One region of the Paenibacillus sp. LjRoot56 genome, then DNA from elsewhere that is predicted to be linked to it. Evidence: riboswitches for the same ligand, from Rfam matches in the RefSeq annotation. Region 1 holds a riboswitch; the other holds the start of a gene.

Evidence for each region. Region 1 has a riboswitch for cobalamin ahead of ACSQ8O_RS25405 (S-layer homology domain-containing protein). Riboswitches for the same ligand answer to the same signal wherever they lie in the genome.
Region 2: another riboswitch for cobalamin. It lies ahead of ACSQ8O_RS09060 (ABC transporter substrate-binding protein); the one in region 1 lies ahead of ACSQ8O_RS25405 (S-layer homology domain-containing protein).

Annotation. Positions count from the first base shown of each region.
Region 1 is NZ_CAXURV020000003.1:1,427,741-1,443,327, forward strand. Features, by position in the region: gene ACSQ8O_RS25350 (ABC transporter permease) at 1-103, opposite strand, end outside; gene ACSQ8O_RS25355 (efflux RND transporter periplasmic adaptor subunit) at 122-1,249, opposite strand; gene ACSQ8O_RS25360 (carbohydrate ABC transporter permease) at 1,284-2,177, opposite strand; gene ACSQ8O_RS25365 (carbohydrate ABC transporter permease) at 2,210-3,076, opposite strand; gene ACSQ8O_RS25370 (helix-turn-helix domain-containing protein) at 3,473-4,372, shown strand; gene ACSQ8O_RS25375 (Gfo/Idh/MocA family protein) at 4,356-5,438, opposite strand; gene ACSQ8O_RS25380 (Gfo/Idh/MocA family protein) at 5,460-6,614, opposite strand; gene ACSQ8O_RS25385 (NUDIX domain-containing protein) at 6,728-7,222, opposite strand; gene glyA (serine hydroxymethyltransferase) at 7,346-8,593, opposite strand; gene metE (5-methyltetrahydropteroyltriglutamate--homocysteine S-methyltransferase) at 8,653-10,941, opposite strand; gene ACSQ8O_RS25400 (LysR family transcriptional regulator) at 11,046-11,957, opposite strand; cobalamin riboswitch at 12,123-12,319, shown strand; gene ACSQ8O_RS25405 (S-layer homology domain-containing protein) at 12,451-14,094, shown strand; gene ACSQ8O_RS25410 (DUF4430 domain-containing protein) at 14,094-15,023, shown strand; gene ACSQ8O_RS25415 (energy-coupling factor transporter transmembrane component T) at 15,101-15,587, shown strand, end outside.
Region 2 is NZ_CAXURV020000001.1:2,014,838-2,030,424, reverse strand. Features, by position in the region: gene ACSQ8O_RS09100 (cobyric acid synthase) at 1-147, opposite strand, end outside; gene cobD (threonine-phosphate decarboxylase CobD) at 140-1,246, opposite strand; gene cobS (adenosylcobinamide-GDP ribazoletransferase) at 1,286-2,107, opposite strand; gene cbiB (adenosylcobinamide-phosphate synthase CbiB) at 2,083-3,081, opposite strand; gene cobU (bifunctional adenosylcobinamide kinase/adenosylcobinamide-phosphate guanylyltransferase) at 3,114-3,674, opposite strand; gene ACSQ8O_RS09075 (nicotinate-nucleotide--dimethylbenzimidazole phosphoribosyltransferase) at 3,701-4,837, opposite strand; gene ACSQ8O_RS09070 (ABC transporter ATP-binding protein) at 4,861-5,637, opposite strand; gene ACSQ8O_RS09065 (FecCD family ABC transporter permease) at 5,643-6,680, opposite strand; gene ACSQ8O_RS09060 (ABC transporter substrate-binding protein) at 6,680-7,696, opposite strand; cobalamin riboswitch at 7,851-8,003, opposite strand; gene ACSQ8O_RS09055 (hypothetical protein) at 8,028-8,555, opposite strand; gene ACSQ8O_RS09050 (aspartyl-phosphate phosphatase Spo0E family protein) at 8,619-8,885, opposite strand; gene ACSQ8O_RS09045 (aminotransferase class I/II-fold pyridoxal phosphate-dependent enzyme) at 8,954-10,156, opposite strand; gene ACSQ8O_RS09040 (Lrp/AsnC family transcriptional regulator) at 10,172-10,663, opposite strand; gene cysK (cysteine synthase A) at 10,863-11,783, opposite strand; gene ACSQ8O_RS09030 (MFS transporter) at 11,847-13,073, opposite strand; gene ACSQ8O_RS09025 (hypothetical protein) at 13,198-13,698, opposite strand; gene ACSQ8O_RS09020 (DUF350 domain-containing protein) at 13,837-14,256, opposite strand; gene ACSQ8O_RS09015 (PspA/IM30 family protein) at 14,375-15,055, opposite strand; gene ACSQ8O_RS09010 (endonuclease MutS2) at 15,148-15,587, opposite strand, start outside.

The DNA of each region.
Region 1 (15,587 bases):
CCTGCTCCCAGTCGCTGACGAAGGAAGCGATTAATCCGCTGCTGGCCAGCAACAACAGCACACCAGCAAATACCATCCATGCGGCCAATCGGGAACGCTGCATATCCTGCTCTCCTCTCATTTATGGCTCCGCGCGGACACGGTCGCCATCAGCAATTGACTTCGAGCTGGACACGATCACTTTATCGAGCGGCGTAACGCCATTCTCGATGGATGTTTTCGTATCATCCGCATCTCCGATCTGGACATTCGCCCGCTGTGCAACGTACTCTGTACCAAGCGGACCCTTCTTCTCCTTCAAGAGCAGCACGTAAGTCCCTTGATCATCCTCCCGCACAGCATCGTTAGGCAGGAGTGAGCGGAATGCGGCTGTTTTTTTGACAATATCGAATTCGCCCGTTTCCCCACCTTTCAAACGATCATCCTTCAGCGTGAATGTCAGTTCCTTTCCCTTTTCACCAGACTGACCGCTAGCACTCACCGCATCCCGAATATCTGTGATTTGCGCTGGAATTCTCGCATTGTTTAATGTGGCAAAAATGAGCTCCGTCTTATCTCCCACAGCTACATAAGACGCCTTAGCATCGTCAATGATTGACTTCATCTGCTGACCCTTGGACAAATCGGCGATGCTCACTGCGGCTTTCCCGCTCTGAACCGGCGCCCCCTTAACGGCATTAACTGCTGTCACAATGCCACTGACAGGTGCAATCAACCGAGAGGATTCGGCAAGCTGACGCTGTTGATTCGCGATTTGCCGCTCTAGGATTTGCATGTCCAGCTGTGTGCTTTCGATATCACGGGCTGTGCTGCGCATGAGTTTCTCATCACTGCTGCGGAAAGTTTCCTGATAGTTTTCCTGCAGCTTTTCCAAGCTCAACTGCTTCTGGGCATATCGCGCCTGATTGTCTTTCAACGAATCTTCTGTCTCTCTTGTTTTAAAAACCACCAACTCTTGGCCAGCTTTTACCTTATCCCCGACCTTCACTGCGACCTCGTTTGCGACCCAGTTTGTCTCCACATAAACATCTGCTGTTTCGGCCGACTCGACAGTCCCCGAACCCATTACCTCGTGTGACAATGTGCTCGCCGCAGACTTCTCCACCGTCACCTTAGCCAGCGATATACCCAGCAAAGTATTGGAGAAAAATGTTAATGCCACCATAGCGATAATAAAAGCAAAGATGGCCTTTCGGATTCCTTTCTTCTTGGCGCGTTCACCGTCGGCGGCGGCCATTAATACTTCCATACAACGTTCCTCCTATGTATAGATCCATTCGTCCTTATCCCTTAATACCTGAGAGCTGGATACCTTCGACCAAATACTTCTCTGCATACAGCGCAACCAAGAGTGGCGGCAGCATATACACCACCGAAGCAGCAAAGGCAATACCTCGCTCCTCGTCACCAATGACGGCTAAGTACACAGATAACGGCTGTTTGATCGCATCATTTAAGAAAATCAGCGGCTGCTCCACCATATTCCAGTTATCGATAAAGACGAGGATCGAAAGTGCCGCTACGCCGGTCCCGCACATTGGCAGCACAATTCTTGTCCATATGTACAAGTGGCTCGCCCCATCTACACGCGCTGCTTCGATATAGCTGACAGGTACGACCATCATGAATTGCCGCAACAGGAACACGCCAAAGGCGCTGAAGATACCAGGGTAGATAATCGCCCCATACGAACCCAGTAGTCCAAGCTTTTCCGCGACAATAAAGTTTGGCACCAGCGTGACTTGAAAGGGCATCAGCATCGTGACAATGTACAGGAAGAAGAGCGGCTCGCGAAAGCGAAAACGCAAATGGGCGAAAGCATACGCAGCTAGCGATGCCACAAGCAGTTGACCTGCAATGATTGGCAAGGTCATTTTCACCGAGTTCCAGAACATGAATAGGAACTGCGGTCTGCCAACCAATACGGCGTAGAATTGGGATAAGGTGACACGATCAGGTACCCATTTCATGGTGACGAATTGACCATCATCCATATCTCCCGAAAGGGCAGCGTAGTTACTTGAAATTTCTGTTTCCGCCATGAACGAGTTCGCAATGGTCAGCGCCATCGGGAACAGAAATCCCGCCATCAGCGCGGTGAGCACGGTTATGAGCACGATTCGTGCAGACTTCCGCCCTATGCGGACGGTAAGCGGCTTTAAGCGAATGTTTTGCATGCAGGTTCTCCTTTCAAAGCGCCTATCCTCCGTTATCCGAGTGATTTGCTGATGCGCCTCTCCACCACGAATAGCGTCAAGACGAGTAGAACAATCACCACTGCCATTAGAAAAGCGGCAGAAGTGAGCTTCTGATAATCCAGCGACTTGAACATGTTGTTCATATAATGCTGCAGCATATAAATGTTTTCATCGGGGTAATTTCCGGCAATTAAGTACGTCTCCCGAAACATTTTGAACGAATTAATAATCGACATGATGAACACGAAGAAAGCGGTTGGCGTCAAATACACCAAAGTAATCGATCGCCACTGCCGGAATTTACCGGCTCCATCCATCGACGCTGCCTCGTAATAATCGTTTGGAATATTCTGAAGACCCGCTAAGAAAAGGATCATATTGTAGCCGATGTTTTTCCACAGATAGACAATAATAAGCACGTACAAGGAGGCCTCGCTTTCCATCCAGTCATGCGGACGCATCCCCCAGCTAGCGAGCCATGCATTGATCGTCCCGTGAAGGTCGAATAGGGCATTCCATACCAGCACCACCGAGGCCACAGGCACAACAAGCGGGCTCAAGAACGAGATCCGGAACGTTTGGCGCATCGGCAGCTTCCTATTGAGCAGCATGGCCAAGCCTAGTGCAATCAACATGTTAAGCGGTACACAGATCGCCATAAACAAACTTGTATTCACGGCTGCCCGCCGAAAAATGGGATTTCCCAGCAGCTCGCGATAGTTCTCTAACCCCACGAATGAGCCATCCACAGGGCTGTCCATGAGCGAGTAATAAAACCCCATCCCAAAGGGTATTAAGAAAAACACTGCAAATCCGGCCAGACTTGGCCATAGAAATAGAAGAGCTGTAAGACCCTCGTTGCCCCGTAACCATCTCATACAATAAACGACTCCTTCGTCCCTACAGGACGATTGCGATTATCCAAAAATATAACCGGTTTATCATGTGAAACAACTAATTGCTTATATTTGCACAAATGCGTTCCTCCTTCCCTTAGATCACATTCTCTCATCTGAAAATTAGAAATGGATTAGAAGGTGATGCGGATGGAATTCCACACGCACAACAAAAAGCCCAAGACAGATGTCTTGGACGTGATCCCAATTACTCCAATATCTTTAACCCCATTAACCATTCCAGCAGCTCTATCCCCCAGCGAGTTCATTGCGCTGCTAATTCTTCAGCTGATGCCTTGCCGATTACGGCTTCATTCCTGTATACTTTGGCTGTATCGAGCGCCTAAAACCCTACGTATTGCTAAGGAAGTGACCCTGATGTCCTATGTTCGAAATATCGGTTTGAACGAGAATCCACTCTATTTTGCCTATCAGAGAGAAACCATTGGATCCGAGCAATTTCAGGGCACGTTCCACGCCCATCAAGGGATAGAAATCTTAATTGTTCACAAGGGCCACGGCACGTTGATTGTTGATCAGAAGAGCTATGAAGTAACCTCCGGGATGTTATGTGTGTTTCAGCCTTATCAGCTGCACCATATTCAGGTAGACCCTGAGACGCCATTCACGCGCACTGTTATTCAATATGAACCATCTGTTTATGAATCCTACTTCGCGCACTGGCCGCGATTGTTGGCTTTTTTCAAGCATATCCATACCAGCAAGCTGCATGCCCCTTGTCTCTATGGACTAAACGAGGCGGATCAGTTTCATTCCCTATTCCAAAGCTTAGAAACGAAGCAGCCCTCTATAAATAAAAACGATGAGTTAGAGGAGTACTCCCTCTTTCTCATCGCTTTTTTCCGAAGCTTTATGCCGCTGTGGGAGCAGCACGATGGCCAGATTCGTTCTGGCCCTACGCGCAAAACCCATCAAGCCGAGCGCATCCTAAGCTGGTTGGAGGAGCACTACACCGAACCACTGCGTTTGGAGCAGATGTCAGCAGAGCTGCATCTCTCCCCTTACCACTTATCCCATCTGTTTACCGAGTGCACAGGTACCAGCATTTCCGATTATGTAACTGCTCGCCGACTGCAGCAGGCCGTTAAGCTGCTTATGTCAACAGATCAGACGGTCGCTCGCATTGGCGAGGCGATTGGTGTGACGAATTGCTCTTATTTTTGCAAAATGTTCAAAAGCCACATCGGCATTACGCCGCACCAGTATCGCAAGCAACTACAGAAGCAGTACGAGGCCACTCTTACTCAGCTGCCTTAATGATCATAGCATCGCGCTGTGCAATAAGGCACAGTTCCGCTGCTTTAAAGGTATGCTCCTGCGTCATCGCGACTTCCGTGCGATTCAAGCAATCTAAGATCAACTGACCAAAGTAAGGGAAACCAACCTGGCCGCTGACGGCGAAATGCTGCTCCCCATCCTTGTTCACGAGGTACACATGATTACTCGTCTGTTCTCTTGCAATGTCGACATATTTCCGAAGTTCAATATACCCATCGCTGCCCAGAATCGTCATACGGCCGTCGCCCCATGTGCTCAAACCGTCCGGGGTCATCCAGTCTACTCGGAAATAGCCAGTTGCACCATTGTCCCCGACCAAAGTAGCATCGCCGAAATCCTCAAAACTCGGATACTGAGGGTAATTGTAATTCGCTACTTTACTGTGTACAACCTTCGCGTCTTTCGCCCCCGTAAAATACAAGAACTGCTCGATCTGATGACTCCCAATGTCACACAAAATACCACCAAACTTCTCCTTCTCAAAAAACCAATCCGGTCTACTCGACAAACTAATGCGATGCGGCCCTAATCCAATGACTTGATGAACGCGACCAATCGCGCCTTGTTCAATTAATTGGCCAGCATAAATTGCGCTTTCTACGTGTAAACGCTCGCTGTAATAGACTGCATATTTCTGTCCTGTCTCGGCTACCTTCGCACGTGCTTCTTCCAGTTGCTCAAGTGTTGTGAAAGGAGCCTTGTCCGTGAAGTAATCCTTTCCACTGTCCATCACGCGCAGTCCAAGCGGCCCGCGATCGCAAGGAATCGCCGCAGCTGCCACAAGCTTTACCTCGGCATCGCCTAGAATCTCCTCCAACGAGCTTGCCGCACGGACACCTGGGTACGTGCTCAAGAATTTATCCACTTTGGCCGGATCCGGATCGTACACCCATTTCAATTCCCCGCCTGCTTCCCGCAGACCATTGCACATCCCATAAATATGCCCATGATCAAGCGCCGCTGCTGCAAAAATAAACTCCCCTGGCTGACAAACCGTGTTAAAACTTCCTTGTGGTGCGTAATTCATGCCGTCGCTTTTTTGCATTATCGTCAGTCTCCTCTGATATTAGTTAAAAGTACTTCCCGTAGTAATCGTCTGTGGCGCGAAATTCTCGATCGACGTGTTCTTCTCGTAAAAATGAGTGGCCTTCGCCATCACACCGCTTCTCGTATAGAACGCGTCTTGCGTATCGAGGGGGAATTTCACAAGCTCGCCTGTGCTCGCTGATTTGTAAATCCCCGTAATAAGCTCCAACGTTTGACGACCGCTAATCCCATCGATCAACACGGATGCACCCGTCTCAATCGCGGTTAACACATTGTCGATTTGGCCAGCATGTCCTTCGTAGATGACTTCTGGGAGTTGGTTGTAGAAAGTCTGCAATTGCTCCTCCAGCTCCGTGTTCGGCTCTGGAAAACCGTTCGACGTCGAGTTCGACGCTTTCACTTTCCATGGCGCAGACACCCGTGCTTTCGCACCTTGGAAAATCAACTGCTGCTCCTCACCATGATGGACGACTGAGCTCGTGATTTGCCCTAGCGAGCCGTTCGCGAAGCGAAGCATACCGATAGAGAGATCCTCAACCTCGGCGTTATCGTGCGACACGTTGCTCATGAAGGCTTGTACTTCCGTCGGACTGCCCATCATCCAAAGCATGGCATCGATATGATGCACCGCATGGTTCAGCGTCGGGCCGCCGCCTTCTTTCTCCCACGTGCCACGCCACCAGAGGTCGTAATAACAATGACCGCGCCACCAGAAGGAATCAACTTGGACGTGGACGACTTTGCCCATCAGGCCGCTTTCCAGGACGGATTTCATTTTCATCATTGGCGTCTTGAAGCGGTTCTGTGCCACAACGGATAGAAGCTTACCCGTGCGGTTGGCAGCAGCATTCATCAAATCACACTCCTCGAGCGAGGAAGCCATTGGCTTTTCCACCATCACATGTGATCCTGCTTCTAGAAACTCAACCGTCAAGGAAGCATGCGTGTACGGGGGTGTACAGATGGAGACGAGATCAATGTCCTCCAGCAGCAGCTCTTTGTAATCTTTTACCGCTCTTGCTTCATCCAGCTTAAATTGATCAATGCGCTCCTGCGCTTTATCCTCATAAATATCACTAATCGCGACAATTGTACACCGCTCCGGAAATTGTAAATAAGCTTCAATATGCGCCTTCGAGATCGCGCCAGCACCGATAATTGCTACCTTCAGCATCTATTTCATCTCCCTGACATTTGTTGCTCCTAGCATACCAAGAATGCGATTACAATTGTGACGCTATCTTGTGCAAAAATACCGTTACTTTGCGGTTTTGGTTATTTTGCTTTTTATATCGTAAAGCGATGATCCTTTATCCATTCGGAGACAATTAAATAAACATTGTCCTTCATCAAAGAACTAAATGTTGGGTCATTCATGATCTCAAACTGCTCCGGAATTGTATCTAACAGCATGACACCATTCGTTTCATATCCAACCGGTAACTCCCTTAGAATACTTACTTTTGAAATATATATATTTTTCACGTATACAAGATGGTCCTTTTCAAAAATCAAATATTGTCCAACCGTTTCAATCGAAGCGAGTTCTCCTCCCGCCTCTTCATACATCTCTCTGATTACCGTTTGTATAATCGACTCGCCTTCTTCCCTAGTTCCTCCAGGTAATTCCCAGCCGCGAGAATGATGTCTAACAAGAACCAAGTCCCCTTGATAGAAGGCAAAAATCAGGACACAGTTCGCTTCTTCAATGAGACATTCCTTTGATAATATGATTTTTTGATTTGGCAAAGCACCAGAGAACTCATACTTCACAATAATCACCAATCCCTTACTTATGTGATCGTCTTCTTAATCCACTCATTCCGATAAGTCAACATTATGAGGGAAACAAAAAAAGTATTTGATCCAAAGATCAAATACTTTTCCCAACTAAATTCAGTGAATTTAGTAGCTCAAGCCCGGATAAAGCGGGAATTGCGCAGTTAAATCTTTTACCATACCTCGTACTTGTTCATGCACAGCTGCGTCCGATGGATTTTTTAATGTTAAAGCGACGATTTTAGCAATCGTTTTCATAGCTGCCTGGTCCATGCCACGGGCAGTAACAGACGGAGTACCGATACGAACCCCGCTTGTAATCATCGGTTTAGCAGGATCAAAAGGAATCGCATTTTTATTAACCGTTACACCTACTTCGTCCAACAAGTGTTCAGCATCCTTACCGCTGATATGGAGGCTGCGAAGGTCGATGAGCATCAGATGGTTGTCTGTACCTCCGGATACAAGATCAACACCTTCAGCTAGGAGCTCTTCTGATAATGTCTTGGCGTTCGTTACAACATTTTGAGCATACGTTTTAAAAGCTGGTTCGAGTGCTTCACCGAAAGCGACAGCTTTCGCAGCAATGATATGCATCAATGGTCCGCCTTGCGTACCAGGGAATACCGCTTTATCAATCGCTGCCGCCCAAGGCTTGCGGCAAAGGATCATACCGCCACGGGGACCGCGTAGCGTTTTATGCGTAGTAGTCGTAACAAAATGCGCGTGTGGCACCGGGTTCGGATGTAAGCCTGCCGCAACAAGTCCGGCGATATGCGCCATGTCCACGAAGAACAACGCGCCCACATCATGCGCGATAGAAGCTAAAGCTTCAAAATCAATCGTGCGTGGATAGGCGCTGGCACCAGCCACGAGCATGCGAGGTTTATGCTTGAAGGCTAATTTGCGAACCTCATTGTAATCAATCTGTGCATCGTTTTCGCTAACTCCATAAGGAACAAAGTTATATAATATGCCAGAAGCATTAACAGGACTGCCATGCGTCAAGTGACCGCCATGCGCAAGGTTCATACCAAGCACCGTATCCCCTGGCTGAAGAGCAGCCAAGTAAACCGCCATATTCGCTTGTGCGCCGGAATGCGGCTGTACGTTAACGTGCTCAGCGCCAAATAATGCTTTGGCACGATCACGCGCGATGTCCTCAACGATATCGACATGCTCGCAACCACCGTAGTAACGTTTACCTGGGTAGCCTTCCGCATATTTATTCGTCAAAACCGTTCCCATCGCTTGCAACACAGCTTCACTTACGAAGTTTTCAGAAGCGATCAGCTCGATTTTATCGCGTTGACGGCCAAGTTCCAGGTTCATCGCTTCAACAATTTTAGGGTCTTGTTTACGTAATTGCTCCACTTTAGCTAACTCCTTAGAATCGATTTGTTGGTCTTTGGTTCCATAACGCTTCAAATGATTTATACGAGAGCAGCATGCTTGTCACGCGCAATTTTAGTAGCATCCACCATGTTGCGTAAGGAAGCAACCGTCTCTTCGAGTCCGCGCGTTTTCAGACCGCAATCTGGGTTAATCCAGAATAGCTTAGGATCTAGCACACGCAGGGCGCGTTCGATCATGGCTGTCATTTCCTCAACACTTGGAACACGTGGACTATGAATATCATATACGCCTAATCCAATTCCCAGCTTGTAAGTATTCAACTCGAAGCTATGAATTAATTCACCATGGCTACGTGATGTTTCGATTGAAATGACATCGGCATCCATCGCCTCGATCGAATCAATCATGTCATGAAATTCGCAATAGCACATATGCGTATGAATTTGTGTTGTGTCTTGTACGGTGCATGTCGCGATGCGGAACGCTTTAACAGCCCATGCCAGGTAACCGGCTTGTTCCTCTTCCTTCAGCGGCAAACCTTCGCGAACAGCAGGCTCGTCAACTTGAATCATGCCAATACCAGCACTCTCAAGTGCCTCTACTTCTTGTCTAAGCGCGTACGCAAGTTGGTAGGCGATATGTTCACGAGGAATGTCATCACGGACAAACGACCAGTTCATAATCGTGATCGGTCCAGTCAGCATGCCTTTAACAGGACGGCTTGTGCGTGACTGTGCGTACTTGGTTTCTTCAACAGTCATTTCCCCTGTGAAGGCTACATCCCCGAATATCACCGGCGGTTTCACACAACGGGAACCATAGGATTGCACCCATCCATTTTGCGTAAATGCAAATCCTGCAAGCTTTTCACCAAAAAACTCGACCATATCGGTACGCTCAAATTCACCATGCACAAGAACGTCCAATTCGATTTCCTCTTGAAGCTTGATCCAAACATCGATTTGCTCACGAATGAACGCAGCATACTGCTCATTGTTCCATTCGCCTTTACGCCATAATTGACGCGCCTTACGAACTTCTGCAGACTGCGGGAAACTACCGATCGTCGTTGTAGGGAAAAGCGGCAATTGCCATTTCGCTTGTTGTGCAACATGACGCTGGGCAAAAGGACGGGAACGTTCTGGCTGCTGAACACTTAGTGCAGCTACGGACTGCTGAATATCGCTGCGGTTACGCTCATCCGATTGTTGAAGTGCTTGGATGGCGCGATCACATTGTTCTATTTCTTCAAGTACCCCAGCTTTGCCCGAAGCGATTGCTTTCGTGATAAGAACAAGCTCATCCAGCTTTTCTTCTGCATAGGCTAGCGCATTCTTCAGCTCAGAAGTAAGCTTTGTCTCTCTTTCAGTCGTAACCGGAACATGGAGTAAGCTGCTCGACGATTGAATAACCAGATTCTCCGTTGCAACGTGCTTAGTGAGTTCTTCCACGAGCTCAAGCTTCTCCCGAATCGATGCTTTCCAGATACCACGGCCATCAATTACGCCTGCACCCAGAACCTTATCTGCTGGGAATCCTAGTGATTTAATGTTCTGTACGTTAGCGCCCAGACCATGAACGAAATCCAGTCCAATCCCCTTCACTGGCAGAGAGATGATGTCAGCGTAGCGATCTACCGATTCAAAATAGGTTTGCAACATGATGTTTAGATTTGGCACAGCTGCAGCAAATGTTGCATAGATGTTTTGAAGTCTCTCCATGTCCTCATCGCTTAACTTCGTTACGAGAATGGGTTCATCGATCTGTACCCATTGAACCCCTTCTTCTGCAAGCTCCTGAAGGATCTGTACATAAAGCGGTGTCAATCGGCTCAACCAAGCGTCTGTTTCTGATTTACTGTATCCTTTGGATAGCTTCAAGAAAGTTAAAGGACCGACGATGACTGGCTTTCCTTCGATTCCGAGCTTTTCCTTCGCTTCCCGGTAGGCTGTTAAAGGCTTGTTTTCCGTAATGACAGGAGATGCTCCGGTCAGTTCTGGCACAATATAGTGATAATTGGTGTTGAACCATTTCGTCATTTCACTTGCTGTAGCATCCTTCGTTCCTCGGGCAACTCCGTAATAGACTGACAAGGGCACTGCGCCCCCCTCAAAAGCAAAACGTTCAGGAATAATGCCAAACATAGCAGCTGTATCAAGGATATGATCATAATAGCTGAAATCGTTAACCGGAATAAGATCGATGCCTTTTTCCTTCTGCTTGCGCAAGTGATTTAAACGAATTTCCTGCAGCTGTAACTCAAACTCCGACTCTTCAAGCTTGCCTGCCCAGAACGCTTCAAGTGCTTTCTTCCATTCCCTGTCAGCACCAATACGCGGATATCCCAATACACTGCTTCTTACCATTCGACAAAACTCCTCTGCAATAATTTGTTACACCAAATTTATCATAGAGAAGTAGTTATAACGTAACTGGAATTATCTATATCTAGATATAGCCTAAAGCTATATTAGAATGCCATGGGGGCGATTGCCTGTTGGAGTGCTGCTACGTAAGCTGCACCGAGCTTAGATAGCGGAATATGGCTATGGGAAATCCACCCGACATTGATCGTTTCGTCACAATCCAAAGGTACGGGAATAATCTCATTTCCATTCAAATCTGAGCTCAATACCCCGGTCGATATGGTATATCCGTTTAAACCGATCAACAAATTAAAGAGTGTGGCCCGATCATTCACACGGATGCTTTTCTGATGTGACATCGTACTGAGAATTTCTTCGGCAAAATGAAAGGAATTATACTCCCCTTGATCAAATGACAAATACGGATAGTTTTGCAGCTGGTCAATAGTCACGATGGATTGCTTCGCGAGGGGATTTTTAATGCTGATAAAAATATGCGGTTTGGCGATAAATAGGCTGTTGAATTGCAGATTCCCGCTTTTAAGCAGCTTGTTTATAACCTTCCCATTAAACTCATTCAAATATAAAATCCCAATCTCGCTACGCAAGTTTTTTACATCTTCAATAATTTCATAGGTTTTGGTTTCACGTAATGCTAGTTCATATTCATCCTGGCCATACTCCGAAACAAGACTTACGAACGCATTTACCGCAAAAGCATAATGCTGAGTCGACACAGAAAAATGCTGCGATGAAGGCTTCGCATTCAGGTATCGACTTTCCAATAACTCTGCCTGCTCGACGACCTGCCGCGCATAACTAAGAAATTCAACACCTTCCTTGGAAAGTGATATCCCTTTATTTGATCTTTCAAAGATAGCGATTTGAATTTCTTCTTCCAACTCCCGAATCGCATTTGAAAGACTTGGTTGGGAAATAAACAGCCTTTTGGCAGCCTCATTAATAGATCCGCGATTTGCTACCTCGATTACGTATTTTAATTGTTGTAACGTCATGGATATCCCTCCTTCGACTATAATCCGAACCAGCAGCTTACTTAATTTTGAATATTGTAACACACATTATGTGAATCACCGTATCTTGAATGGCATCTATAAGAGCCACATCCATACTAAACTTCCATAGACAAACAATTGAACTGACTATATGATTAGACTAATTAAATAATTGATAGTTAAGGTGCATGCTTATTATGAATAAGTAATGCTTAATTGGGAAGTCTGGTGCAAATCCAGCACGGTCCCGCCACTGTAAATGAATAGCGACTCTATGAATTGCCACTGGTATGACTATACCGGGAAGGTTAGAGAAGCGTTGACGCATGAGTCAGGAGACCAGCCTTAATGTGTATTCACAAACTCTACGGACGATGGAGGGGGTGCCTTTTTGTTGTCTACGACCCATATTGACATCACAGCCCTTGATTCTTTCAAATCAAGGGCTTTTTTGTATGCTCATCATCCCTATCATTTTACTAGGAGGACAATAATGAAACTAACCTATAGGATTTTCACCCTATTCATGGCTCTATTCCTATTTGCAAGCAGTCTAAGCATCGTTCGTGTATCGGCTAACTCGAATTCGGCTGTGGACGATGCTGTAAAGTCTACAGCTGCGTATTTACTTGAAACTATCAAAAAGCCCCAGGTAGGCTCTATAGGCGGTGAATGGGCAATTATCGGGCTTGCCCGCTCCAACTATAACGTACCTCAAAGCTATTACGACGATTATTATAAAGGTGTTGAAACCTATGTCAAAGATGTACAAGGCAACCTTCACGATAAAAAGTACACGGAATACTCCCGCTTGATTTTGGCCTTAACCGCAATTGGCGCAGATCCCACCCATGTTGCAGGTTATAATCTGCTTACACCGCTCGGGGACTTTGATAAAACCATCTGGCAAGGTATCAATGGTCCTATATTTGCATTAATTTCCCTCGACAGCGGCAATTACACTATACCGGTAAATCCAACCGCCAAAACGCAGGCTACCCGAGACATGTATATAGATGAAATCTTATCGAATCAGCTTCAGGATGGCGGATTTGCACTTTCGGGTGTGTCGGCAGATCCCGATATTACGGGCATGGCCTTACAGGCACTAGCCAAATATCAAAATGATACGAGAGTAAAAACAGCTACGGAAAAGGCAATTAACCTTCTTTCCAAATTACAGGACAACGAAGGCGGCTACGCAAGTTGGGGCGCGAAAACTTCGGAGAGCACCGTGCAAGTACTGATGGCGCTATGTGAGCTTGGTATCACTATTGAAGATAGTCGTTTTATTAAGAATGGTCATACCATTGTTGATGATTTGCTATCCTTTTATTCCAAAGGACAGGGATTTAAGCATACTTCTGACGGCAGTGGAGTAACGGGGATGTCGACAGAGCAAGCATTTTATGGGCTTGTGAATGTACAAAGAATCCTCACGGATAAGAGCAGCCTATATAGAATGAACGATGTCAAGCAAGCTACCTCAGCAACAACTGACTACAATAACGGCTTACTGAACAAACACAAGGATATACAAGTAATGCCTGTTATCGATGCGAATAAGACTTTCTCTGATATCGCTAACCATACAAATAAAGCAGCCATTACATCCCTTGCATCTAGAGGAATTATTAACGGTATGACCGACACTCAGTTCGCACCTAATCAAACAATGACGCGTGCCGAATTTTCAACCATTATAACCAAAAGTTTAGGCCTACCTATGCAAAAGCAATCTAAATTCCATGATGTCCCTCCTACAGCCTGGTATGCTGACTATGTAGGCACAGCTTATTCTTATGGCATCGTAAGCGGAACGTCAGAGACCACTTTTACACCGGACAGTACGATTACAAGGCAGGAAGCTGCTGTCATGATCGCCAATGCAGCTAAGCTCACTGGCATGGATACCCATTTGAACACAGTTGAAACGAGAGATATGTTAGCTCAATTTGGAGATTACACACAAACAGCCGAGTGGTCGAGGGATGCGCTAGCTTTTAGCTATCGAGAACATATTCTATCCCAAGATATGCTGAATATTGAGCCGATTACAGCAGTCACACGAGCTGAAATAGCCGAGATGCTCTACCGCTTACTCTCTACCGCTAAACTTATTAAAGAGGCGAACTAATGCGATTAACGAAAAATAAACTCATTGCCGCGACGATCATATTGATCGTCTTGGTGGCAGCTTTCTTCAGTAGCGGAATGCCGCGGCAGCAGACAACGACATCCTCACCTTCATTATCTGAAGCTATCGAGCTAACCCCACCTCCTGTAGAACAGAAAGATACTAATTCTTCTGATATAGCCGTGACGACGTCAAGCACTCCTGCCCTATCTCAACCGTCTTCAACTCCTACTGTGGAAAATAACCCCAAGTCGGAGAAAGACCAAGAATCTCCTCCTGTTTCGGTAGCGACGGAAAAACCGGTGCCTATGGCGACTCAGGATACTGCATCGTTGAACAAGGAAACGCTAAAATCAACTACGCCTGATGAAACCAAACCTACGCCAACTAAAGCGATGGAGCTTGATCCTAAGACGGGCAAGGACCAATACCTTACCGAACCTGTTCCTGAAGGAAAACCACTTCCCATTGAGCCGCAGAATGCGAAAATTTCTGACAAGCAAATGACAGTGACGCTTTCCGTAAGCTGTCTAACGATTCTCAATAATATGAAATTACTTGATCCTGAAAAAGTTGAGCTTGTGCCGAAAGACGGCATTATTTTCAAAGCCCAACAGGTTACTTTTTATGAGGGAGAATCCGTATTTAACGTCCTACAAAGAGAGATGAAGAAGAATAAAATTCATATGGAATTTGTGAACACCCCTATTTACAATTCTGCCTATATTGAAGGTATCCATAATCTGTATGAATTTGATTGTGGAGAGCTATCCGGTTGGATGTACAAAGTAAATGGTTGGTTCCCTAATTATGGAGCAAGTCGTTATCAACTGAAGCAAGGAGATGTCATTGAATGGGTATACACCTGTGATTTGGGACGTGACGTCGGTGACACCTATAATTCAGCAGGCGGTGGTAAGAAGCAATGAGGGATTCCTTTGCAAGCTTCCACCCCCTAGTCAATTTTTTGTATTTTACATGCGTAATCTTGTTCTCAATGATTTTCATGCATCCAGTAAGCTTAGTAATTTCTCTTAGCTTTGCCTTTGCCTATTCCATCTATCTGAACGGAAAGAAAGCAATCAAGTTCAACTTTCTCTATATGCTCCCTTTTCTTGTCATAACTGCACTAATCAATCCTGCCTTTAATCACGAAGGCGTTACGATATTAATGTACTTGCATAACGGAAATCCGCTAACCCTAGAATCTATTACCTATGGTCTTGCAGCAGCAACCATGTTCATTTCCGTTATCTGTTGGTTTTCTTGCTATAACGCTGTGATGACTTCTGATAAATTTATTTATTTGTTTGGAAAAGTCATTCCTGCTTTATCGCTCATTTTTTCGATGGTGCTGCGTTTTGTACCCCGCTTAAAGGCTCAGATTACCATCGTTTCTAATGCCCAAAAATGTATCGGTCGGGATATATCCACAGGTAGTCTCATTCATAGAATCAAGCATGGTATTCGGATTCTATCTATCATGGTGACCT
Region 2 (15,587 bases), on a different contig from region 1:
GTTGAGGGACATATTTTGCGATTTAAAAGGCGCTGTCTGCCAACCGTCCCCCACGAAAATACGGCATAAGGCCGCCGAAAGAATACTTTTGCCAACATCGGAAGCTGTGCCTTGAATCATGAGAACTGCTGACTTTGATTCACGCATGGCCTGTACCTCCGCTCCTTGTTAAATCGTTCATCATCCTGCGTAAGGCTTGTAGTAAACGCTCATTATCCTCACGAAGACGAATGGCTACGCGACAATAACGTTCATTCAACCCTTCGAATAATGAAGCATCCCGAATTAGAATTCCTTGGCACCCTATATACTTTTGAGCCTGTTTTACACTAATCCCGCTCGACACAGGAAATGAAAACAACAAGAAGTTCACATCACTTGGTACTACTTCCAAGCCGATATGACGCAGTTGCTCTATCAGCCAAGGCTTCTCGACGTTCAGCCACTCCCTTGTGGACTGTTCGAACGCTTCATCTCCCAGCACCGCAACCCCCATCTTTTGAGCGAGATAATTCACACTCCATTGTACCTGCTGCTGTCGCAGTTGCCGAATAAGATCAGGGTGAGCTACCATAAAACCTAGACGAATGCCTGGGATTGAATAAAATTTCGTCATTGAACGGATCACAATCAGGTCTTGGCTTGTTGAGGCAAGTTTCAGCAGCGAATGCTCAGACTCCTGTGGAACAAAATCCATAAAAGCCTCGTCGAGCACAAGCTTACGCCCACTCTGAAGCAGATTGCTTAGCACGTTGCGAGGAATTAGTTTACCTGTCGGATTATTGGGATGCCCGAGGAAAAACAAATCAACGATTGGCAGCGCTGCTTCGACATCTTGCCATTGTAGTTCGAATTGATGCTCAGGAAGTAAGGGGATATTCGTTAGCTTGCCACCCGTTTTGTGAACGGCTTCCTCATACTCGCTAAAAGATGGCCTAGCAAGCCCCGTCATGTTTGGCTTCACTACCCGGATAATCAAATCGATCAGCTCTGCGGCACCATTGCCAACTAAAATACTCTCTGGATCAATCTCATATTTCTGAGCTAGTTTTCGGCGAAGCTCACGCACCGCAGGATCTGGATATTTGACGATATCGCGCCAGCTCGCTGATAGAATCTCCTTGACCACCTCTGGAGGCCCAAGAGGGTTCATATTCGAGCTGTAATCCAGAAACTGTTCCTTAGGCAGATTAAAAGCTTCTTCCGCTGTCCACAGATCACCTCCATGTCCATAACGCTCTAACATAATGGTCATTCCTTTCACGAAAAGATGACAGATCTTATCCTACATGCCAAAGATGATAATGACGGCTAACAATAGCACGCTCTCCAGCAGCTCATTTAAAGCACCATATGTATCTCCTGTAAGTCCGCCAAGCTTGCTGCTGATATAAGCTGCAATTCCGCTTCCAACTAACATGGTGATGGCCATAAAGCTTATAACGATACTCCAATTCGGTAATAAAATTGTGTAGTTATTGTAAATGCATAGCGTAGTCGTTAATAGGGCTACTAAAAGAGATACCGTAACATGCTTGCTGTTAACGCCACGAAACAGACTGCCTAACCCCGAATGTGGCCTTGCATAAGGCCACATTCGAATGGCTGCAACCATGAACCAACGACTCCAAATCGGCACGATGGCCAGTAAGAGCAGCATGTTACCTCGTTCCCCTGCTTGGTTGGCATCCAGAATGGTATAGAGCAAGGAAAATTTTAGTAAAAGATGCAGGACGCACACAATAACGCCCATTGCACCCACGCGGCTATCTTTCATAATCTCAAGCATTTGCTCGCGAGGACGGTGACTGAGGATCCCATCTGCGGTATCCATTAGGCCATCCAGATGCAGTCCGCCTGTAAGAATGACCCAGATCGTAAGGAGCAAGACGGCTGCAGGCAAAGTTGGCAGTACATAGGAGAGCCCAGCTCCTGCCAACAGGAGAAGCAGTCCGATTATGAAGCCAACAAGCGGGTAAAACAATGAGCTGCGCTGGAATACGCGCTCGGTATAATCAATCTGCACCGGAATCGGCAGACGCGTTAGGAATTGAAAGGCGGCTACACAGGCTCGCAGCCAGTCTACCAAAGCATGAGTACGACGCACAGGAGTCCTCCCATCACTACAAAACTGACGCCGTAGAGCATGCTCACGGCGTTCACGATATCCCGCTGTGTTCGCGGACGCAGCGGCCAGCCCAAGCGGGCGCGCTCACTAGCAGCGCCGCCATAGACGTTCAGCCCGCCGAGCTCGATCCCGAGTGCCCCGGCTACCGCCGACTCCGGGATCCCGCTGTTCGGGCTGGGGTGTAGATGCGCGAAGCGGCGAATCGCCGCCGCCGCGCGCGGAGCTGAGAGGCCCGGCTTCGCCAGGGCCACGAGGATCAGCAGGATCCCGGTGAGCCGCGCCGGGATCCAGTTCAGGGCGTCGTCCCAGCGGGCCGACGCGGTGCCGAAATGACGGTATCTGTCATTTCGGTAGCCCACCATCGAATCCAGCGTATTCGATGCACGGTATAACATCGCCAGCGGCGCACCGCCGATGAGCGCATAGAACAAGGGCGCGATGACCGCGTCCACGATGTTCTCCGCGACCGTCTCCACGACGGCTCGCGTGAGCTCCTCCTCGTGGAGCGCATCAGTATCCCGGCCAACGATGTAGCCGGTGTACTTGCGAGCATCCACGAGATTGCCCTCACGCAGCGGATTGTAGACCAGATACGCAGCATCCTTTAAGCCTTTGATCGCCACCGTCGTGGAGATGAGCCAGGTTGATACTGCGTACCCTAGCCACGGATGAATATCATTTGCGAAATGTACCAGCATAAGTACCACAATAAAACTCAGTGTAATTGTGGACAGCATGAGTAGGAAGCCCTTCAGGCGCAGCCACTTTGGATGGTTACCTTCTATGGGGCTCAATATATCTTCTCTCGGATGCAGTCTGTCTTCTACCCAGCGGATCCAGCGTCCAATGAGTATGACGGGATGCGTAGGCCATTTGGGGTCACCAATCAACCAATCTAATGCTATTGCAGCAGCCGTCATCCAGACGATTTCCTGCCATGTATATATCCACATAAGGGCTTCACCATTCCGTACTTACTTCCCTATTAGTCTAAAATATAGGCATTACTTTTTAATTCGATCGGGATACCGACCGTAACCAGAAAAACCTGCTGACAGACTTCAGCTATACGCTGATTCATCCGTCCAGCCAAATCTCTGAATTGACGGCCAAGCGGGTATTCCGGCACAATACCGTCGCCCACTTCATTCGTAACTAAAATAAGTTGTCCACTGTAGGAGGACACGACATCCACGAGCTCGTCAATTTGATTGGATACGAGTTGAACTGCATGGCTCTCCTGCTCGTAATAGAGCAGCCAGTTGGTCAGCCAGAGTGTCAGGCAGTCCACTAACACCACGGCATCCTCACCGCTCTCCTGAAGCTGCGTGAGACAGTCTCGCAGCGCATACGGCTCCTCCCGGGTTTCCCAAGGGAAACCCGAGTGAAGCCTCGTCTGCTGGTGCAGACCAACCCGCTCCCTCATTTCCTCATCGTAGATGTAGGAGGTCGCGATGTAAACCCCACGCTCGCAGCGATGCATCGCCAGCTTCTCCGCGAAGGAGCTCTTGCCGCTGCGCGCGCCGCCCGTTACCAGAACCGCCATCGTGTTCGCCTCCTTCTCTCTGCTTGTTACTCCCTCGAAACGCCTGCGCTTTCGAAGGTCGCCATTTCCTTCATGATCTTGCCTGCGGCATCGATCAAGTTGAATACAAGCACTGCGCCTGTACCTTCGCCAAGTCGCATATCCATCTGCAGCATCGCTGCGAGGCCAACCGACTCAAGCACCTTCGCATGCCCCTGCTCCTGCGATAAGTGCGAGGCGAGCATGTAGGACGCGCTTAGCGGAGCTAATCGGCTCGCCACAAGCGCTGCGGTCGACGAGATGAAGCCGTCGACAACAACCGGGCAGCGATGCTTCGCTGCGCCCAGGATCACCCCAACTAGTCCGGCGATCTCCAATCCGCCGACCTTACTCAACACCTCAAGCGCATAATCACTGCTTGAGCCAGCACCTGCTTTTGCACTTGCACTCTCACTCGCACCCTCACTCGCACCTACACCCGTACCCGCATCTTCCCCACGCCCACGCAGCCCATTAACGCGCAACGCCCTATTCACAACCGACTGCTTGTGCAGCCAAGTCGCATCGTCAATGCCAGTTCCACGACCTACAGCAACGTAAGTGTCTACTCCCGTCAACGCACACAAGATCGCTGCGCTCGCCGTCGTATTGCCAATTCCCATTTCACCCGTAGCGAAAAGTCGGTAGCCTTTTGCCACCAAATCGTCCACGACCTCACTACCTGCTAGAATAGCTTCAATTGTCTCCTCCAAGGTAAGAGCCGCTTCCTTCGCCATATTGCGCGTGCCTTTTCTAACTTTGCGAGAGACAAGATTCGGATGCTCCAAATCTGCATTAACCCCCATATCCACACAAACCACATCAGCTCCAGCATGTCTAGCAAGAACATTAACAGCAGCCCCGCCATATAGGAAATTGAGCACCATTTGAGGTGTCACTGCCGCTGGGAAGGCACTGATGCCTTCCTCACAAACACCATGATCACCAGCCATGACAATAACCGCTTTTTTCTCAAAAGTCGGTATCACTTCACCTGTAATCCCAGCGACTTGGCGTGCGATATCCTCAAGCTTTCCCAAGCTTCCTTGCGGCTTCGTCAATTGATTCAAATGGTCATTGGCTTGAACAGCCACCTCTTGATGGATCGGTTCAATCACGTTAATCAAGTTATGTAAATTGTTCATTATCATCTTCCTCCGGACTCTCATTATTTCCCAGGTTGTAATAATATCTGCGGTACCTCACTAATAGGATGCTTAAGAACAATCGGCTCTGTTCCGTATACTTCAGCTATTTGTGTACTTGTAATAATTTCTGCAGGCGTTCCAATGGCGGTTACTCGCCCCTCATGTACGATCATCAATCTCGTGCAATACTGCGCTGCCAAATTCAAATCATGCAGAACAGCTATAACCGTTAGTTCCGACTCCTGCTGCCAAGAACGAATATAATCCATCATCTGTATTTGATAACCGATATCTAGAAAAGTAGTTGGCTCATCGAGCATGAGCAAGCTTGGTTGCTGGGCCATCACCTTGGCCAACGCAACGCGCTGCCGCTCCCCACCACTCAGACGTTCAATCGTACGGTCTACAAGCCCTTCCAACTCAAGCTTTGTGATAATAGCATCAATGAGTCCATCCGATTCAACCTTATCTTCACCTAGCCAATTTTGGAACGGGTAGCGTCCCATCTCTACAACTTCCCGAACCGTGAAACCAACCGGAGGCAACGCATCTTGCTGAAGTACAGCGAGCCATTTGGCAAGCTCTTTTCGCGAATACGAGGATACCTTCTTTCCTTTTAAAAGCACATTACCATGCATGACCGGATCCATGCCGGATAGGAGTCGCAGCAACGTAGATTTGCCGCTGCCATTAGGACCAATAATCCCAAAAAACTCCCCATGCCCGACCTCAAAGCTCATATTATCTAGCACTTGTTGTTCTCGAAAGCTCTGAATGAGCCCCTCCACTTGAATCATCGTGATCAACCTCTTAACGTTTTCTTATCTTTATGGAGCAGATAGGCAAAAAATGGTGCACCCAGAAACGCCGTAACCACTCCGAGAGGAATTTCCGTAGGACTAAGGAGAGTTCGGGCCAACGTATCTGCCCATAACACATAAATCCCACCGCCGATCGCAGACAAAGGAATGATTAGTCGATAGTCCGGACCAACCAACAGTCGCACCAAGTGCGGTACGATCAGCCCAACAAAGCCAATCACCCCAGCTACAGACACAGCAGCCGCCGTGATCAACGTGGAAGCGATCAGTACGATCAGTTTCGTACGCTCGACATGAACACCAAGATGAGCAGCTTGGCGCTCTCCCAATGCCAGCAGATTTAAAGATCTCGCATAGCTTAGCAGAATCACAATGCCTATTACGAGATAAGGTAAAATCATATACGTATATGACCATCCGCGCATCGATAGACTACCCATAAGCCAGAAAAGAATTTCATTAATCGTTTGATCCGATATCGCTACCAAAAAGGATACAATCGCACCTAGAAATGCTTGCATAACAACGCCGGATAATATCAACGTTTCCATCTTCAGCTTCCCATCAATCATTGCTAGCTTCAAGACTAAGAATAGGGAAATAAGGCCTGTCACGAAAGCCACAATCGGAATCGACCATTGTCCGAACCAAGCATATTGCAGTCCGAAATAAATAAGAAAAGCAGCCCCGACAGAAGCCCCTGAAGATACACCGAGCGAGTATGGATCGGCGAGAGGGTTGCGCAGAACCCCTTGAAAACCAGCACCGGCTATGGAGAGTACTGCCCCAACAAGGATACCCAGAAGCAGGCGAGGGATTCGTACTTTATTAATAATTTGTTCCGACGATTGCGGCCAGTTCACCTCAATATGACTTCCTATCCAAGGAAGATGTTTCGCCAGAATCCCCACAATATGCGAAATTGGAAGCTGAGCTGAGCCGATGGATAAACTCACCACAATAGAAAGAAGAAGGAGTATAACGCCTACTCCTCCTCCAAGCATCAATTTTCTTTTCATTATTTCACCAATTCAGGATAGATCCCTTTCGCTATTTCCAACAGTCCCTCCGTCAATCTCGGACCTGGACGACTTACGGAGTTCTGGTCGAGACCTACCACACGTTTATTTTTCACGGCATCAATGGCATCCCACCCACCGCGTGAACGAATGATTTCTTCTAACGGCTTTTTACTTTTGAAATCGACAATTCCATTCGCGAACAAGATGACATTCGGATTTTGCTGAATGATCTTCTCTTCACTGATCTCGTACCAGCCAGCTTTATCCGCAGCAACGTTAATTCCCCCAGATAGGGTAATCAATTCATCCATGAACACGCCGCTGCCCACGGTCCAACCTGGGGCAAACTCGATGTATACTTTTTTCTTGTTCTCCTGCTTCACGTCTTTCACGGCATCAACAACCTTTTGACGATCCGTTTTCATTTTGGCAACAACTTTTTCCGCTTGCTCTTGATGATCCGTAATCTGTCCGAATGTTAGAATATTGTTCATGGCATCATCTAACGTTTTGGGATCTACTTTAAATACGTTAATGTTCATCGTACGAAGTTTCTCAACGGATGTAGTATCCATCGAAACGCCAGTGAAAACAACATTCGCATTCGTAGCAATGACAGCCTCCACGTTTGGCTTTGTAATGCTGCCTAGCTTCGGCTTCGATTTAGCCGCTTCGGGATAATCATCGAAATCCGAGACACCAACAATATTGGCTTCTAGTCCAATGGCAAACAGCGTTTCTGTCTCTGATGGCGACACGGAAGCGATTCGCTCTGGCGCTTTATCGAACGTAAACTCTTTGCCTGTCGCATCTTTTACTTTCAAAGGATAAGTCGTTTTCTTTGCTGCAGCAGGTGCTGCCGACGATGTCGTAGTTGGCGCCTTCGTCCCCACACCGCCTAGTTTCGATGGATCCGTTATTTCTGTTTCCTTCTTCGCACAAGCCGCTAACGAGATCGCGGTTGCTACCGCTAGTGTAAGAATAAGACCCCTTTTGAAATTGCTCTGTTTCATCGCTTAAACCCTCTTTCCTTATTTTCAATTCATAGTCTAAAATAAAAAAGTCCCCTTGTTCACTAGGAACGGAGGAGACGATAAATCGCGGTATATGGCAACGAACTTACGTGCGCTGCTTCCTGATTTAACGCGATCCTTTTCCTCGAAGGATGTTGTATCGGCACCATAGGCAGGTATCCTGACTCTTCAGACTTATACAAGACTGAATTACAGTGGCGGGACCGTGCCGGATTCAAACCGGCTTCCCCTTAACTAATAATGTTCCATTTGGAGCATTACCAGTACCTATAGTTGCAAATTAAGCTATTTGTCGATTATAGACGTTCTCTTATTTTTGCGCAATAATTTGGATGACTTTCAACGCCTCGTCCATTTTCGGAGCATTCTGTGGAATGAACGCATATAACCCTTTACCTTCAAAGCCTTGCTCTTTCATCCATTTGTTTCCAGTAAGCGGAATGCCGTACAGATGCTTCTCCGCTGCCTTACCTTCTTCTTTGATCTCGATAACCCCATCTGGGTAATCTTTAGGGTTGATTATGTTATCCAATGAAACGAATCCCGCCTGGTTGCTCAAGCCTTTGAACTGCTCTTCTCCCAAGATGAAGATCCCGTTACCACCAGCAGCTAGCTCAACAATCATTTTTTCCAATGAAAAAATAGGTGATGTATTCAGCTTCACAGTAGGAATTTCACCTACCTTGGATTTCAAAGATACTTCCAACTTCTCCGCCGCTTCACTTGGAAACCCGTTAGGTCCCATCATAAATACCGATACATCTGCCTTCGGTCCACCACAAGCTGTAAGCATTAACATCATTCCTAGCATGACAACGAATAACCATTTTGCTTTCATGTGTATGTAATTCCCTCCGTCAAGTACTCTCTCTTTATCGATAATCGCCAGAAAAGTCGGTTTTCACCGACTTTTCTTTCCAGATGTCATATATTCATTTATTTTTTGATCCAGCATCGTACTTAATTCAACAACCGCATCAGATGTCATTTCTCTACCTTCCATGACCATCTGTTCCATTTTACGTCTCAAGGTATTGATCTCTTCTTCAAGTAAAACTAGGGAATTTTGCTTCTTGGCATTTCTGGTCAGCCAACGCTGTCCGAACTCTTGCTCGCGAATTTGAAATTGCTTCTGAAAGTTAGTAAGCTGATATTCCATAAAAGCCATGCTCATCCCTCCTTACTCTTAGAATACCAGTTTTCGTCTCCTATGAACATATGAATTTATAAAGAATATTATAATTTCCTCAAGAAATTACCGATTCTCTCTAATGCTTCATTCAGTTGGGAAACACTATAGGCATAAGAGCACCGTAGAAATCCTTCTCCACCTAAACCAAATACATCACCAGGTACTGCAGCTACCTTAGACTCATACAAAAGTCGCTGTGCGAATTCGTCTGAGGTTAATCCTGTTGCCACAATGCTTGGGAACGCATAGAATGCGCCCTGTGGTTCATGACATTCAAGTCCGACTTCACGGAAGCCTTTGACAACTAATCGTCTCCGTTGATTATAGGATTCAATCATCCGGTCTTTCTCTTCCAATCCATTCGTCAACGCTTCATGAGCGGCTACTTGCCCCATGACAGGTGCACACATGACCGTATATTGGTGAATCTTGGTCATTGCCGAGATTAGCTCTCTGTGACCGCAAGCATACCCCATCCGCCAGCCTGTCATTGCGAAAGCTTTGGAGAATCCGCTAACGAGAATCGTCCGGTCCTGCATCCCAGGAACTGCTGCGAAGCTCACATGCTTCTGACCGTACGTCAATTCCGCATAAATTTCATCAGAAATGACAATCAGATCATGTTCTTCAACAACTTTCGCAATCGGCAGCCAGTCTTCATACGTCATAATGCCGCCAGTTGGATTACTAGGATAGCATAGAATTAATATTTTGGATTTTGGCGTAATCGCATCGCGAAGTGCCTTTTCCGTCAATTTAAACTGATCCTTTGCAAAAGTTTCGATACCCACTGGCACACCACCACTAATGGCAGTGATCGGTGAGTATGAAATATAACAAGGCTCAGGAATCAGAATCTCATCCCCAGGTGTAATCAGTGAACGCAGTGCTAGATCAATAGCTTCGCTGCCGCCTACCGTTACAAGCACTTCGTTCGAAGGCTCATATTTCACTTTAAAAGAGGTATACAAATAGTTCGCAATTGCTTCGCGGAGCTCAGGAATACCGGAGTTTGGCGTATACTTCGTTCTGCCGCGCTCCAAGGAATGTACAGCTGCTTCACGAACGTGCCACGGTGTGGAAAAGTCAGGTTCGCCAACACCTAGTGAGATGATGTCCTCTTTACTATTGCTTACGAGATCAAAAAACTTCCGAATCCCAGAAGGCTTCATTTCACGTACCGCAGGAGCGAGGTAGTCCTTCATTGATTTTTTGCTAGTTTGAATCGTAGTCTCATCCTTGATCATAGCGCTACCTCTCCCTTACGGCGAAACAAGCATTCGGTGATCATCTTCTTGATCTTCGAAAATAATGCCGTCTTGTTTGTATTTTTTCAAAATAAAATTCGTTTTCGTAGAAAGCACACGGTCGATTGGCGACAACTTGTTGGAAACGAATGAAGCCACCTGTTTGAGCGAGCTCCCCTCAATTTCAACGAGCAAATCATACGCGCCAGACATGAGATAAACCGATTTGACTTCCGGATATAAATAGATCCGTTCCGCAATCGCATCAAACCCGCGCCCGCGCTCCGGCGTAATTTGTACTTCAATTAGGGCGGTAACCTTTTCGTCATCTACTTTGCTCCAGTTCACGACTGTCGCGTATTTGACAATGACCTTATCCGCTTCCATCTCGCTTATCGCTCGCGCAACTTCGGCCTCCGCCGTTCCTAACATGGTGGCGATCAGATCCGCGCTCCTGCGGGCGTCTTCCTTTAGTAAATCGAGAATTTTAAGCTTCAAAGTATCCATGGTTAAACCTACCTTTCTGAGATATGTTTCATTCATCCATTCATCTTACAATGAATTGCTGTCCTAATTCAATTACTGATCGCGGAAGAAAGGCAGAATATTTATATATATTTGAAAATTCCTCTAGGATTGGCAAAATAAAAAGCCACTGGATAACCATCCGAGTGGCTCAATGCTCCCAATTCACCTCGTAAAAGGGTTAAAAGAGATCCATACTTAAATATCGCTCGCCTGTATCTGGTGCAATACAAAGCACTCGCTTTCCTGCCCCGAGCTTTCTTGCAACCTGCATCCCCGTCCATACCGAGGCTCCAGCCGAAGGACCTACAAGGATGCCTTCCATGCTCGCCAAATCCTTCATCGTTTGGATGGCATCCTCATCCGCCACTTGCACAATCTCATCATAAACGCTTGTGTTCAAAATAGCCGGAACAAAACCTGGACTTGTCCCCACGAGCTTATGTGGCCCAGGGACTCCACCAGAAAGTACAGGTGATCCCTTCGGCTCCACTACATAAATCTGGATATTCGGCAAATGCTCCCGAAGCACTTCACCAGTCCCCGTAATCGTACCTCCAGTTCCTGAGGTAGCAACAAAAGCATCCAGTTTGCCCTCCATTTGCTGCAAAATTTCAGGTGCAGTCGTTACGCGATGAATACCCGGATTCGCTGGATTTTCAAACTGCTGTGGAATAAAGCTGCCAGGGAATTGATCCCGTAACTCCACAGCTTTCGCAATGGCACCTGGCATCCGCAAAGCGGCTGGTGTTAGAACGACTTCAGCACCATAGGCTTTCAGGATATTAATGCGTTCCTTGCTCATATTGTCCGGCATAATCAAGATGGCCTTGTAGCCCTTGGCCGCGGCGTTCATCGCGAGTCCGATCCCCGTATTTCCGCTTGTAGGCTCAATAATTGTCGCACCTGGCTGAAGTTGTCCTGACTTCTCAGCCTGATCAATGAGATTCCATGCAGCCCGGTCCTTCACGCTTCCGCTCGGATTGAAATACTCCAATTTCACATACAACTCAGCAGCTTCCGGTTCCAATAAGCGATTTACGCGCACCGCGGGGGTATCTCCGATCAGCTCTGTGATGCTATTCACCATTTTTGGCGGCATTGGTGCCCCCTCCTCATCCCTTACTCATGCTACTCACATTTTCACGCTGAAACCTAGCCGCTGTCAAGACTTGGCTGCAGGTAACTGGTTTCGAATGAATACCCAAGAGAAGAATGTTGAGCTTCCGATGACGAGTAACAGCACATTGATGACAAGCGGCTCTTTACTCCAAGAAATAACACATATAAATAAAAGTACGCCACATACGCGCCCTACATTCAGTGATAACTCACGCAGAACAATATACTCTTCTCGTTGTTTGGCACTTTCATCATCCGATCCAATTAAGTCAAACACAACGGACACCATTGGAATGGAGTACATGGGGAAAAAAAGTGCAGAACCGATCCCGAATATCAGCAGGGTGCTGAAAGACATTTTCCAAAAAAATGGCAAGATCACAAGAACAACCATCACCGAGCCAATGAACATACTCATTTTTCGAAAAGAAGGACGAATGAAACGCCCTGCTGCCCAGAAGCTAACTAACGCTACGGATGAAGTAATTAGAGCGAAATTACCTAGACTGGCTTCACTTGAAGTCGATATGTACACGAGCAATCCAATCATAAATCCAAATACACCCTCACGTACGCCTTGAAAAAGTAAAGCCAGACTTACTCGCTTCCAAGGTGTTTGAGGTTGCCTAAGGATTCGCAGAGGCAAGAGCCATTCGTAGGTGCCACTCAATTTCCTCTTCTTCAGAAAAAAACTGACCACAACGCCTAATAGAAATATGCCTAACGAGATGGAAAAGATAAGACGATATCCCGCTCCATCCCCTAACGTAACGATGAGTAAACCTGAAATCCAAGGAGCGATAATCCCTGCACAAGCACCCAATAAGCCAACCCAACCATTGAATCGATCTCGATTATCTGGATCTGTCACTTCAAAGTATACAACGTTGAAAGCAATCCAGAACAAGCCTACTGAGATCCCTTGGACCATACCTAACCAAACGAAGTAATGGACACTGCTAGTCCCCATCCAGAGCACCAGCATGTAAAAACACGCTGATATGGATACACCAATACGTAAGCAATTCATTTTATTGTGTTCTTTTACCCACTTTCCAGCCAACCAAAAGGTAATAGCCATCGTCAAATGGGTTGTTAAGGTAAACCAGCCGATTAACGTAAAGTCATTTTTGGCTTTCCACAAATAAACACCGACGAATGTACCCGATAAGGCATTTGCTCCGCCGAATAGTGCATGAACAACGAGCAAAAGGATCGCTTGAGCATCCAGTTTCCCTTTACTTTTCACATTCGTTTGATTCGTTTGCATACTCCTCCTCCTAATTGAGACCGATTATAGGCTTTTGTTAACCTTCCCCTTTGGAGTGAAATTATGAGGCGAATGCACGCAAAAAAACCGAATCCACGAGGACTCGGTTTCATTTCCAACGATCTTATTCTGATTTGATGCGTTCAACCATCAGTAATCGGTCCGTGTCTGAAAGCACCTTCTCAACTCGGAAACAAGATGGACACACATAAACATCCGTTGTGAAAGGGCCTGTTAAGAACGCACTCCCTAACGTTTTGGGAATCGTGGGGGTGAAGGAAGCTCCGCTTGTCACTTCAGTTCCAGCTAGGAGCAAGAATTCATGACAACTTGAGCACTCAGGTGCTTCTTCCTGCTCATCCGTTAATTGTTGGACCTTCTCGCCATACTTATCAAGTGGCTCATCGGAATCATCCCAAGCCAATGATAAATCCTCATCGGATTCGGCATATTCTTGTTCATTGAAACGAAGCTTCTGCCCTGTTTGCTTAACCTTCAAATCAATGCTGCGGTAATCATTCAATTCATTAAAACAGTGTGGACACTCATCTTCTGGTCCAATTTCGGGATCCCAAACGATCTCGGTTTGGCACCACGGACATACAACTTCTTCATTGCTACTCATTGCGAAATCCTCCAGCTAATTGCATCTAGGCATATTTCCATACATAATAAACCCCTGCCGCTACAAACACAAGCGCGATAGCAAACAAGGTTCCCCACAGGTATTTCATTGTTCAAGCCTCCAAGACTATGTATGATACTAAGTTACACATGCTCCAACCACATAGGATAAGGAGACAGACAACGTTAAGGATAAGAAACCTACCGCACGATTATCCTTCTTAATTTCCTCATCAATTTTAAAATAAGGCGTTAGGAACTCAAAGATAAAGTATGCAACCAACAACAGCACGAAGCCATATCCGGCCCAAACGAGAGAGTGAATCATGGTGTCATTGTTTAAAATGGCGAAACGGAACAAGTTGCAAATCCCAAAAATTTTCCCACCAGTAGCCATGGCGACCGATAGATTTCCTTTTTTAATTTCAGCCCAATCATCATACTTCGTAACCATTTCGAAGATAGTAAGGAAAACAACAAGCGCGACCACTGCTACAGCAAAAAAAGCAAGCGTAGCTAAATACGGATTACTTAACAAGACATCCACCTCTTCGTTCATATCATCTCCTGCCTTCCTTTACACAAGTAGAGAGATTTTAACGAAATCCCTTATTCCCTATATATGGTAGTAGAGACTGAGTATGACTCAGTCTCTCGCAGGTACAACTAGTATATCATTAGGATTGTTTTTTTTCAGCAAGCTTAGCTTTCATTGCAGCCAATTCATCATTGATCTCACTGCTGCTTCCACCCAAACCAGCAATCTCATCATCTAAGCTGCGGTTTTTGGAGCGAATCTCTCCACTTGCTTGTGCTTCAGCTTCCATTTGAAGAACCTTTTCACTCATACGATCAAAGCCTTTAGCAGCATTGTCTGTACCAAACCCAGACATTGCTTGGTTGATTTGTTTTTGTGCTTTCGCTGTTTCTGCGCGAGCAATTAACAAATCTTTTTTGTTTTTCATTTTATTAAACTCGTCTTTCATCTCCGCCAACTGCCCACGAAGCTGATCCGCATTTGTTTTGGCTAGATCATATTGACGTTTCAGTTCATCATAACGACCTTGGTGCTCTTTCTTATCTTCCAGTGCGCGGCGGGCCAAATCTTCATTCCCTGCTTCCAGGGCTTTCATAGCCTGCTCTGTACGTTTTGTAACCATCTCTTCGGACTCTTCAAATTGCAATTTAAATTTCTTTTCAATAGCAATTTGTTTCGCAACTGCCGTTTCAGCTTCCAAAATATCTTCTTCCATATCGCGTAAAAACTGATTTAACATTTTGACAGGATCTTCTGCCTTATCCAATAAATCATTAACTGAAGCCATTGTCATATCACGAAGTCTTTTGAAAATTCCCATCTAAAATTCCTCCTAAGGTTTAATACTCTTTTATATCTATTTCATACGCATTACCGAAGAATGAGTTTCAAAAAGGATCAAAAATTTAAAAGTTATTTCAATTCGACAACCGTAACCCCAGCTCCGCCTTCATTGTAATTGCCCATCCGATAGCTCTTCACGTGTCGATGTCGACGCAAATATTCTTGCATTCCCGTTCTAAGGACACCTGTTCCTTTACCATGAATCAAATACACTTGGCCAAAATTACTCAAGAAGGATTCATCTAAGAAGCGGTCTGCCTCAATCAAAGCTTCTTCCATATTCATGCCGCGCATATCCAATTCCATTTTGACATTATCATCGCGGGTTCGCTTAAGTGTCGTAGCCACTTTCTGCGGTTGCTTCGACTGTGGCGCATTGCCAGTTTTCTCAAGGTTGGATAACTGAACTTTCATTTTCATAATACCCAATTGAACGTTGGCTTCGGTTGTTCCGACAAGCTCAACAACGTGCCCTTTTTGTCCTAATGAAATGACTCTGACTTCATCCC